Regions from separate parts of the Virgibacillus natechei genome, predicted to be linked through region 2. Evidence: riboswitches for the same ligand, from Rfam matches in the RefSeq annotation. Region 2 holds a riboswitch; the other holds the start of a gene.
The links. A riboswitch is a leader RNA that binds a small molecule or an ion and turns the genes downstream of it on or off. The one in region 2 is predicted to bind S-adenosylmethionine.
Positions count from the first base shown of each region.

Region 1: it holds a riboswitch for S-adenosylmethionine, as region 2 does, so the genes downstream of both, OLD84_RS18440 (5-methyltetrahydropteroyltriglutamate--homocysteine S-methyltransferase) here and OLD84_RS06535 (5-methyltetrahydropteroyltriglutamate--homocysteine S-methyltransferase) in region 2, are expected to answer to the same signal.

Region 1 covers NZ_CP110224.1:3,689,726-3,694,681, reverse strand. The annotation lists gene ggt (gamma-glutamyltransferase) at 1-645, opposite strand, end outside; gene OLD84_RS18455 (pyridoxamine 5'-phosphate oxidase family protein) at 827-1,249, shown strand; gene OLD84_RS18450 (D-glycero-alpha-D-manno-heptose-1,7-bisphosphate 7-phosphatase) at 1,289-1,810, shown strand; partial or broken gene OLD84_RS18445 (SDR family oxidoreductase) at 1,836-2,090, opposite strand; SAM riboswitch class I at 2,154-2,259, shown strand; gene OLD84_RS18440 (5-methyltetrahydropteroyltriglutamate--homocysteine S-methyltransferase) at 2,325-3,440, shown strand; gene metA (homoserine O-acetyltransferase MetA) at 3,525-4,433, shown strand; gene OLD84_RS18430 (CBO0543 family protein) at 4,485-4,956, opposite strand, start outside.
Region 2 covers NZ_CP110224.1:1,217,700-1,222,655, reverse strand. The annotation lists gene OLD84_RS06540 (M24 family metallopeptidase) at 1-1,084, opposite strand, end outside; SAM riboswitch class I at 1,636-1,737, shown strand; gene OLD84_RS06535 (5-methyltetrahydropteroyltriglutamate--homocysteine S-methyltransferase) at 1,889-2,983, shown strand; gene OLD84_RS06530 (YflT domain-containing protein) at 3,275-3,694, shown strand; partial or broken gene OLD84_RS06525 (GMC oxidoreductase) at 3,800-4,240, shown strand; gene OLD84_RS06520 (gluconate 2-dehydrogenase subunit 3 family protein) at 4,448-4,956, shown strand, end outside.

The sequences.
Region 1 (4,956 bases), 1.4 Mb from region 2:
AAAGGCATCTCTACCCTCTTTGGAAATTTGTTCAAAAGCCCATGCTAAATTAGGTTGGACGAGAAGCTCACCTGATAAAATCGGACGTCCATTTTTAAAAAACACATTCGCCGTCTCCGGTTGTTCATTTAATAAATCGGCTTTTTCTTGGACATAGCTACTTGTCTTTTCTGTAATTGGAAAACCTTCTTTGGCATAGTGAATAGCATCTTCAAATAGCAATGACCACTCTAACTTACCGTAATGCTGGTGAAGGCTCCACCATCCGTCTACAGTTCCTGGGACAGTATTCACCGCTAATGGCCCACGCTCTGGGATCTCGTTAAGCCCCTTTTGTTTATAGACTTCTCGGTTTACTTGACTTCCAGACTTCCCGCTTCCATTTAAAGATTTGACTTCTTTTTCATGCTGATCCCAGACTAACGCAAATAAATCTCCTCCTAACCCTGCCATATGCGGAATAACCACACAAAGCACAGAATTAACTGCGATAGCTGCTTCTACCGCATGGCCACCTTGATCAAGAATCCTCTTCCCCGTTTGCGTAGCTAAATAATGAGGAGAAGTGACGGCTCCATTCTTCCCTTCCACTACAGGCCTGCCTGTATCTAAGAACGAATCATTTTTTCCATTTTGTAGTCCCAAAATATACCTCCTATTTCTCTGATTTAACGTTCATAATTTATTTTCTTCCCATTTATTTTATAAGATAAACTTAGGAACCGAGAATCGTCCTCGTGCTTCATCCTTGAAGTCAGAGAGATGTTTATTTTTCAAGATGGAAGGAATACTATTTTCACCAGCAATAAAAAAGGAGTGCATATAAATGAGTCAACAGGAGATCAAAGCAACCGTTGAAGAAATTCTAAAAAGCAACTATGTTGGGCCAATGGCAACAGTGAAGAATAATAAACCCCATTCAAGGTACATGACATTTTTCAGTGAAGGGTTGAAACTCTATACGTTAACGAGCAAGGAAACGGATAAGGCAGAGGAAACGGAAGCGAATCCTTTCACTCATATTCTGCTCGGATACGAGGGTGAGGGATTTGGCGATGAATATGTGGAATATGAAGGGAAGGTTTCCTTAAATAATTCGGAAGAACTGAAAAAGGAGCTGTGGAATGACAAGATGAAACTTTATTTTGATGGCCCGGAGGATCCAGAACTTGTCTTATTGGAGATTAATCCAACCGCCATCCGGGTGATGAATAAACAAGGTGAAGCTCCAAAGGAATTGGAGTTTTAATAGACCAAGAAATGAGTATGCTTATTTGAAGGTGATGATATGAATCGAGCGATGTTCCTAGACCGCGATGGTGTAATCAATGAAGTACTCACCAATCGGGTGAAGTTCGTGAACAAGCCCAAGGACTTCCATTTACTGGATGGTGTCGGTCAAGCTATAAGGCGGTTCAATGATTTGGGGTTTAAGGTTTTTGTTGTAACCAATCAAGGTGGAATTGGACTCGGATTCATGGAAGAGTCGGCTTTGAAAAAGGTACATAAAAAAATGAAAGATGATCTAGCCACATATGGTGCAACGATTGATGACATCCGTTATTGTCCCCACAAGCCGCGTGCAAATTGTGCATGTCGTAAACCAAAGCCACAAATGATTTTGGATCTGGCGGAAAAACATGCAATTGATTTAGAGAAAAGTTATATGGTAGGGGATCGTGAACCCGATATAGAAGCAGGCAAGAGAGCAGGGGTACGTACCGTTCTTGTAGGCGATCGTGAAGAAAGCTCAGTTGATGCAGATATGGACTTTGCGGATCTTATTTCATTTGCAAAATCAAAAGGGTGACACATAGGCGTGCCACCCTTCGTCATTAATATTGTGAGGATTGTCCGCCATCAATGGGAATGACGGTTGCATTGATGAATCGCGATTCCTGTGATAATAAGAAGGCAACCAAACGTCCAACTTCTTCTGGTTGACCAAATCGTTTCATCGGGTTAACACTGACAAATTCTCTGCCAGCTTCTTCCCAATTATCTCCGCCCATTTGTTTCAAGGATCCTTCCACCATCGCGGTCATAATCGCACCTGGTGCAATGGCATTGATGCTTACGTTATGCTTCCCTTGCTATTTATCTATAAAAATGCTACTATCATTGGTATAGTAATTTCAAACAATTCAGTAACATTCTTATTAAGAGAGGCAGAGGGACTAAGCCCGATGACGCTTCAGCAACCTGTTATGATAACAAGGTGCTACTTCTAGCAAGTTGATGAAACTTGGGAGATAAGAAGATGATCGCATGATAATGCCTCTTCTTAATCGAAGGGGCTTTTTTGATTAAAAGGAGCGGATACAATGACAACAACAAAATTAGATCGCAAGGCACCATTTAAAGCAGATCATGTGGGTAGCTTTCTAAGACCGGAACGTCTTAAACAAGCGAGAGCTCAAAAGACAAATGGAGAAATTTCTGCCCAGCAGCTGCGTACCATTGAAGATGAAGAAATAACCAAACTTGTTGAAAAACAGAAGAAGACTGGACTTAAGTCAATTACGGATGGGGAGTTCCGCCGTTCCTGGTGGCATTTTGACTTTTTGGAAAGTCTGGTAGGTGTGGAAGGATTCGAATCAGACACTGGATTGAAGTTTGATGGCATTGAAACAAAAGCCCGTGCGATTCGTGTAACAGGCAAGGTTGATTTTAATGAAGATCATCCATTTCTGGATCATTTCCGATTTTTGCAAGGGGAGGTAGGCGATGATCATGTTGCCAAGCAGTCCATTCCAAGTCCTAATATGCTCCTGGTTCGGGCGGGAATTGATAATGAGGTTTATGGTGATATCGAGGAACTGTTGGGAGATTTAACGACTGCTTATAAAAAAGCGATTCAGGCTTTTTATGATGCAGGATGCCGTTATATACAGCTTGATGATACATCATGGGCTTCCTTTTTATCGGAAGAGGGGGAACAATCGATTCGCGCGAAAGGGTATGAGCCTGCCGAACTGCAAAAATTATGCAAACGTGCTATCAATGAATCGATAGCCGATCGTCCGGATGACCTTCTGGTTACCATGCATATCTGCCGGGGCAATTATCGTTCCCATTATTTTAGTTCAGGTTCGTATGATAAGGCATCCGAAACGATATTCGGTGGACTGCATGTTGACGGGCTTTTTCTGGAATTTGACGACGGGCGTTCAGGCGGATTTGAACCGCTGAAATTTGTAAACAGGGACGATCTGCATGTTGTACTAGGTTTAGTTACATCCAAATTTGCTGAGCTGGAAAATAAAGACCTGGTAAAAGAGCGAATTGCCGAAGCGGCTGGATATCTATCCTATGATAATCTATGTCTTAGTCCGCAATGTGGATTTGCTTCAACTGAAGAGGGTAATGATTTAACGGAAGATCAGCAATGGGATAAAATCCGCCATATTGTGGAAATTTCTGAAGAAGTGTGGCAATAAGCGGGCACCAAATTTCAGAGAAATCGCAGTTAATGATTGCAGGTTTCTTTAGGAAGAATAGGAATGCAGGAGGGAGAAATCTTAGTGCCAATCAATATATCGAGAGAGTTGCCTGCAACGGAAGTGTTAAAACAGGAGAAAATCTTTGTGATGGATGAAAATCGGGCTAAGAACCAAGACATTCGTCCACTTAATATACTTATTTTAAATTTAATGCCAGATAAGGAAACGACCGAATTACAGCTTCTGCGATTATTAGGGAACACACCATTACAGGTGAATATCACGTTCCTTCGGATGACGACACATGAATCTAAAAACGTAAGTAGATCTCATTTGAATACATTTTACACAACGTTTGAAGATGTTAAAAATCACCGTTATGATGGAATGATTATTACAGGGGCACCTATTGAGCACTTACCATTTGAAGATGTGGATTATTGGGAAGAGTTAACGGAAATTATGGCGTGGACGAAACAGAATGTGACCTCTGTTTTAAACATTTGCTGGGGTGCTCAGGCCTCCTTATATTATCATTATGGGATTGGTAAATATGAGCTTCCAGAAAAAACATTTGGCATTTACAAACATCGTGTAGCCGATCCAAAAATTAAACTTGTCCGTGGATTTGATGAAGTATTCCATGCCCCACATTCAAGATATACAACGGTTTCAATGGAGGAAATTGCAAATGATCCTCGCTTGTTCTTACTTTCTTCTTCGGAGGAGGTGGGAGCATTTATCATTATGTCCAATGATGCAAAACACATCATGATTACGGGTCACTTGGAGTATGACGCAACAACACTTGCTGAGGAATATGCACGTGATCTTCATAAAGGGCTGGATACCAGCATGCCGGAAAATTATTTTCCTAATGATGATGTAAATGAACGACCACCAAACACGTGGCGATCCCATACACATCTGCTTTTTTCGAATTGGCTTAACTACTACGTATATCAGCAAACCCCGTATCAATGGGATTAGCATGATAAAAAGGGGAGTGTCTCAGCTTAGTGAGACACTCCCCTTTTAAAATTAACGCTTTTCCCCCACAACTTTATCAACCAGCCATTTAACAAAAATACCCATCAGTATGTAAATAGGGGCAGAATACCAATGTTCCCATACAAGTAAAATGTAAATATCTAATGCGACAAAGAGTGGTTCAGCTACGATAACTGCAAACAAAGTTAACAATGTGAGCACAAGTAAATAGGGTTTCCACGCCCTTACGTATTGGTATAATAACATGAAAAATACGGGGACGATGGCGAGATCAACGGGGTATAACTTACTTGTGAAGGGAACGAGGTAGTAGTCATAAGCCCATAAAGCTAATAAAATCCCAATTTCATCAAATGCTAGCGCCATTAAGCTGACCAATAAACCGACAAGCAAGATGGCGTTCAACCTTCTTTTATCCACTAAAAGTGCCCATATCACCCATAAACCAATGCTGACAACTAGTAAAAGCCACCATTGATAAGTAAAAATAATCGTCTCAAAG
Region 2 (4,956 bases):
CTGTTTCTGTCACCCTGAACGACTCACTAATTTCCATACCCGCATGCCCTATATCAATTGTTGGTATCATATGAAACGTCATATTAGGTTCCAATACGGTACGATCTCCCGGACGTAAACTTGCGGTGTGCTCTCCCCAGTCAGGCGGATAATTAAGCCCTACAGAATATCCAATTCGAGACTCTTTTTTAATACCATTTCTTTCAATTGAATTTCGCCATGCCAATTCTACCTCTTCACATGTTATACCTGGTTTAACGACATCCAAAGCACTATTAACCCCTTCCACAACAACATCACCCAAATGCCTCATTTCTTCACTCGGGGAACCAACTACTGCTGTTCGAGCCAGTGGAGAATGGTAACGCTGATAGCATCCAGACAACTCAATAATCACAGGGTCCCCTGCCTTAAATACGTCGTCTGTCCACGTTAAATGGCAGGCAGATGTCTTTTCCCCGGTTGGTATTAATGGAACAATAGATGGATAATCCCCACCGAATTCCTCCGTTCCACTGATTTGCGCATGGGAAATTTCGGCAACGACATCACTTTCCCTAACACCTTCATTAAGCGCTTCATACGCAACTCCCATCGCCTTTTCAGAAATTTGAGCAGCTTTTTTTATATAGGCTATTTCCTGATCTGATTTTATAATTCGAATCCAATTAACCAGATTGGTTCCATCCTTAAATTTGGAATCGAGCAAATTATTAGCTAATTTAAGATAAGATTTGGCTGTAAAATAATAGGCGTCAAGCTCCATTGCAATAACCTGTTTATCCCGCTTTCTTTCTTTTAAAAAGTCAGAAACAAAGTCCATTGGATGTCTAATCGTTGATTGTACATAATGATCTGCATATGGAAGAATATGATCTTCATCCAACCAACTGGTATGCCTCGCTGCATTCGCATCTAAGCCTCGACCAATCCAGTACGGCTGTTCCTCATCTATCATAACGATTAGCAGCTGATGTACATAAAAGGACCAAGCATCATAACCACTTAAATAATTCATGTTTGCTGGATCTGTCACTAGCAAAACATCAATTCCATCAGCTGCCATCCGTTGTTTTGTTTTCATTAACCTCTTTTGATATTCCAAAACCGAAAATTGTAACACACCCATCCCTTCCCTTCATACATAATTGATTCCTTCAAACAGAGTGTCGCGGTATTCACTCATTGAACGATTTTGCAATGTTCCTTTTTGTGCTATTTTTCCATTTCTTATAGTTTGTTTTCACTATATAAACGGAATATAAACCAAATCCTTACTTATTATGGCAGTTTAATTCATTATATGAACAAACTGCCTTGGGGGTGGCTTGTTTCTCATGGGAATTTGCACCCATTTATGGAGGAACTGCATAAAATTGTCTTCATTTATTTTAGGTCTATTGCATAGTCTGGAAAGAATACGTTTTAGGTCTGCCGATTGTCGACATTTTGTATATGTATATCATAATTCACCTTTTTACAATTTGTCAATATACTTATCTAATAATTTAAAATAATTTAATAAAACGGCATATGGCAATCTACTGTTGCATTGTAAATTTTCCGATTTTTATCTTGACATTTTTTCAAGTTACCTGTAATCTAGTAAATAATAACTTAATTAAATATGTGATTTTCTTATCCAGAGAGGTGGAGGGACTGGCCCTTTGATACCTCGGCAACAGACTCATTTGAGTACTGTGCCAATTCCAGAAGCGTAATGCTTGAAGATAAGAAGAGTGACCAATTATGACGTCAACCCTCTTCTTGATATCAAGAAGAGGGTTTTTTCGTTATTAGAAAACTTGGCTTTTCGCTTAGTTGCACTGATGCAGTAGGAAAGTTACTTTCCTATCTGCTAAAAAAATGAAGAAAGAAGGGATATACCATGTCAAACAAAGCACCTTTTAAAGCAGATCACGTCGGAAGCTTATTGCGTCCGGACAATTTACACGAAGCAAGGAAAGATTTTAAAGAAAATAAAATCACTGCCGAACAGCTACGCGAAGTCGAGACGAGTGAAATTAAACGAATTGTAGATAAGCAAATTGAAGTTGGCTTGGAAGCCGTAACGGATGGCGAATTTAGACGTACCTGGTGGCACCTCGACTTCTTGGAGCACCTAAACGGAATTGAAGGCTATGTACCTGAAAAAGGATATGCATTTGATGGGGTTGAAACAGAAAAGTACGATGTCCGTAATACAGATAAAATTTCATTTAATCCTGATCACCCATTTGTAAAAGACTTTATCGAATTCAACGAAATTGTCGGCGGACGTGCTGTTGCGAAACAAACAATTCCAAGTCCGAATCAGTTATTTAATAAAGGCATACGTAATGAAACGGTTTATCCTGACATAGAGGAATACGCAAACGATATTATAAAAGCGTATCAAGATGCATTAAAATCTTTTTACGATAATGGTGTACGTTATATACAGTTGGATGACGTCTATATTGCAGGATTATCTTCACCGGATATCCCGTTTAATGATGGGGCAACTTCCAGAGATGACTTAATTAATCTTGCATTACGTGTCATTAATGGAGTTTTGGAAGGAAAACCGGATGACTTAACGGTGACAACACATCTCTGTCGTGGAAACTATCAATCTACCTGGGCTTTTGAAGGGAGCTATGCACATATTGCCCCAACATTATTGGCAAAAGAAAAAGTAGATGGATTTTTCCTGGAATACGATGATGATCGCTCCGGAGATTTTAAACCATTGGATCACATACCAAATGGCGGAGCTCAGGTCGTGCTTGGTGTAGTGACATCGAAAAATGGCGAACTCGAAGATAAAGAAGCAATTAAAGCACGTATTAGAGAAGCCTCTGAGTATGTGCCATTAGAGCAGTTAGCCCTAAGCCCCCAATGCGGATTCGCTTCTACGCATCACGGGAATAAATTAACCGAAGAACAGCAATGGGATAAATTGAAATTTATCGTGGATACCGCAAAGGAAGTTTGGGGATAAAACGAAAGGCGAACAGTGCCAGGCACTGTTCGCCTTTTTCGTTGCAGGAAACCATAGAATTTAAAAGCAGTGGATAATTTATTTACCGAAATAGCCAAGCGGCAGTGGAAGTTCAACTAAAACCGCCACTTTGCGTGGCAACGTTGAACCACACGCGATGCGCGGGCGCAGTTTGTATGTTGCTAAACGGGCGCTTGCGCTTTTGTTCAATCAACAGACAGTACGTTTTAAAACTTATATCCTTGGGAAAAGAATACTAGTTTATAATTTCCTACAGGAGGTGTTTTTAAAATGGCCATAGAAATCATTGGATCCTATCCTTCTAAAGATGAAGCAGTGAATGTGGTAGATCGTTTAGAACTTAAAGGATATAATGCTAAAAACATTATCATTTTTGCAAATAATGATCATTCGAAGGATTTGGAAAAGCGCACGGATGTAAAGGTTAAAACTGATCCATCTGAAAATGAAGATGAATCCTTTATAGATAAGGTAAAAAAAATATTTACGGAGCATACAGATACAGATTCCCATATTGAATTACACGAGAAATTAATAAATTCTGGCGTATCAGAACATCAAGCAAAAAAGTATACAGATGAGGTCCAAGCTGGAAATATTTTGGTTCTAGCAGATGATAATTTAAAAATGGGAAATGATGCAACGAGTAACACCATAAAAATGGAAGAAGCAGTCATACGTCGCGATTAATCGTATGATTTTCCAAAAGGCGAACAGTGCCAGGCACTGTTCGCCTTTTTTTGTTTGACAATACCTCTTAATTGAGTTTATTTATGTAAAAAATGTACATAATAACTCGATCCGACATATAAAGACAGCTACGGGAACCCACTGCTCCGACTTACTTATGATTTTACCGAACATGACCGTAAGCTACATGAATTTATCACGGCAAGATGTGCTGAAATCTTAGAAGAGATGGGTGCCGAGACTGTGGAGCCTACTGAGCTGACGGAGCACTTTGATATCGTCCCTGCCCACAATGACCATATTACTGGTGGTGTCATTATCGGAGATGACCCAGAAACTTCTGTACTGAATAATTATTTGCAAATGTGGGACATGGATAATGTATTCGTAATTGGAGCTTCTGCTTTCCCACATAATGGTGGCTACAACCCTACAGGTACGGTCGGTGCATTGGCGTATAGAGCAGCTGAAGGAATTATAAGATTCAGGGAAGAAGATGGACAGCTTGTAGAAGCTCAAAAGAAAAAAAACAGTAAGCTAGCTTAAGAACAATGATTCTCTATTGAGTTCAAAAGCATGAAATTAGGCGAACAAGCATCGTTCGCCTACCTTTACCGCCAATATAATTCAGAAAATTGCGTTATATATACCCAAAGGAATTTCATAATCAAATGCGTATGAATTAAATAAATTGGGCATCATACTCAATGATTGAAATTATAATAGTTCAATATGTATGGAGGAGGAATAAAATTGGCCGATGAAAATGAAAAAAAACAATCAGGGATGTCCCGCCGGAAGTTTATTAGAAATTCCAGCTACTTAGCTGGTGGTGCAATTGGTGGCGGTATACTTGGTTCACTTTTTGGCACAAATATTTTTAATGACGATCAACAAACTGCTCCGGAAACAACAACTGGTGGAGAAAATGATTATAATCGTGCGCTTATGTATTTTACCAGACAAAAGGATTTTAACATACTAAGCGAAGCAACGGAGCGAATTTTCCCCGAAGATGATAATGGTCCCGGTGCTATCACGTTAGGTGTTCCTTTTTTTATAGATCACCAGTTGGCTGGATCATACGGCAATAATGATAGAGAGTATATGAAAGGACCTTTTTATCCAGGTTCTGATTTTCAGGGGTATCAAACACGACTTAAAAGACATGAAGTCTTCGATATTGGAATTCAAGCAATAGAAAGAGAGAGCCAGAACGACTTTGATGCTTCTTTCTTGGATCTTGAAGGAGATCAACAAGA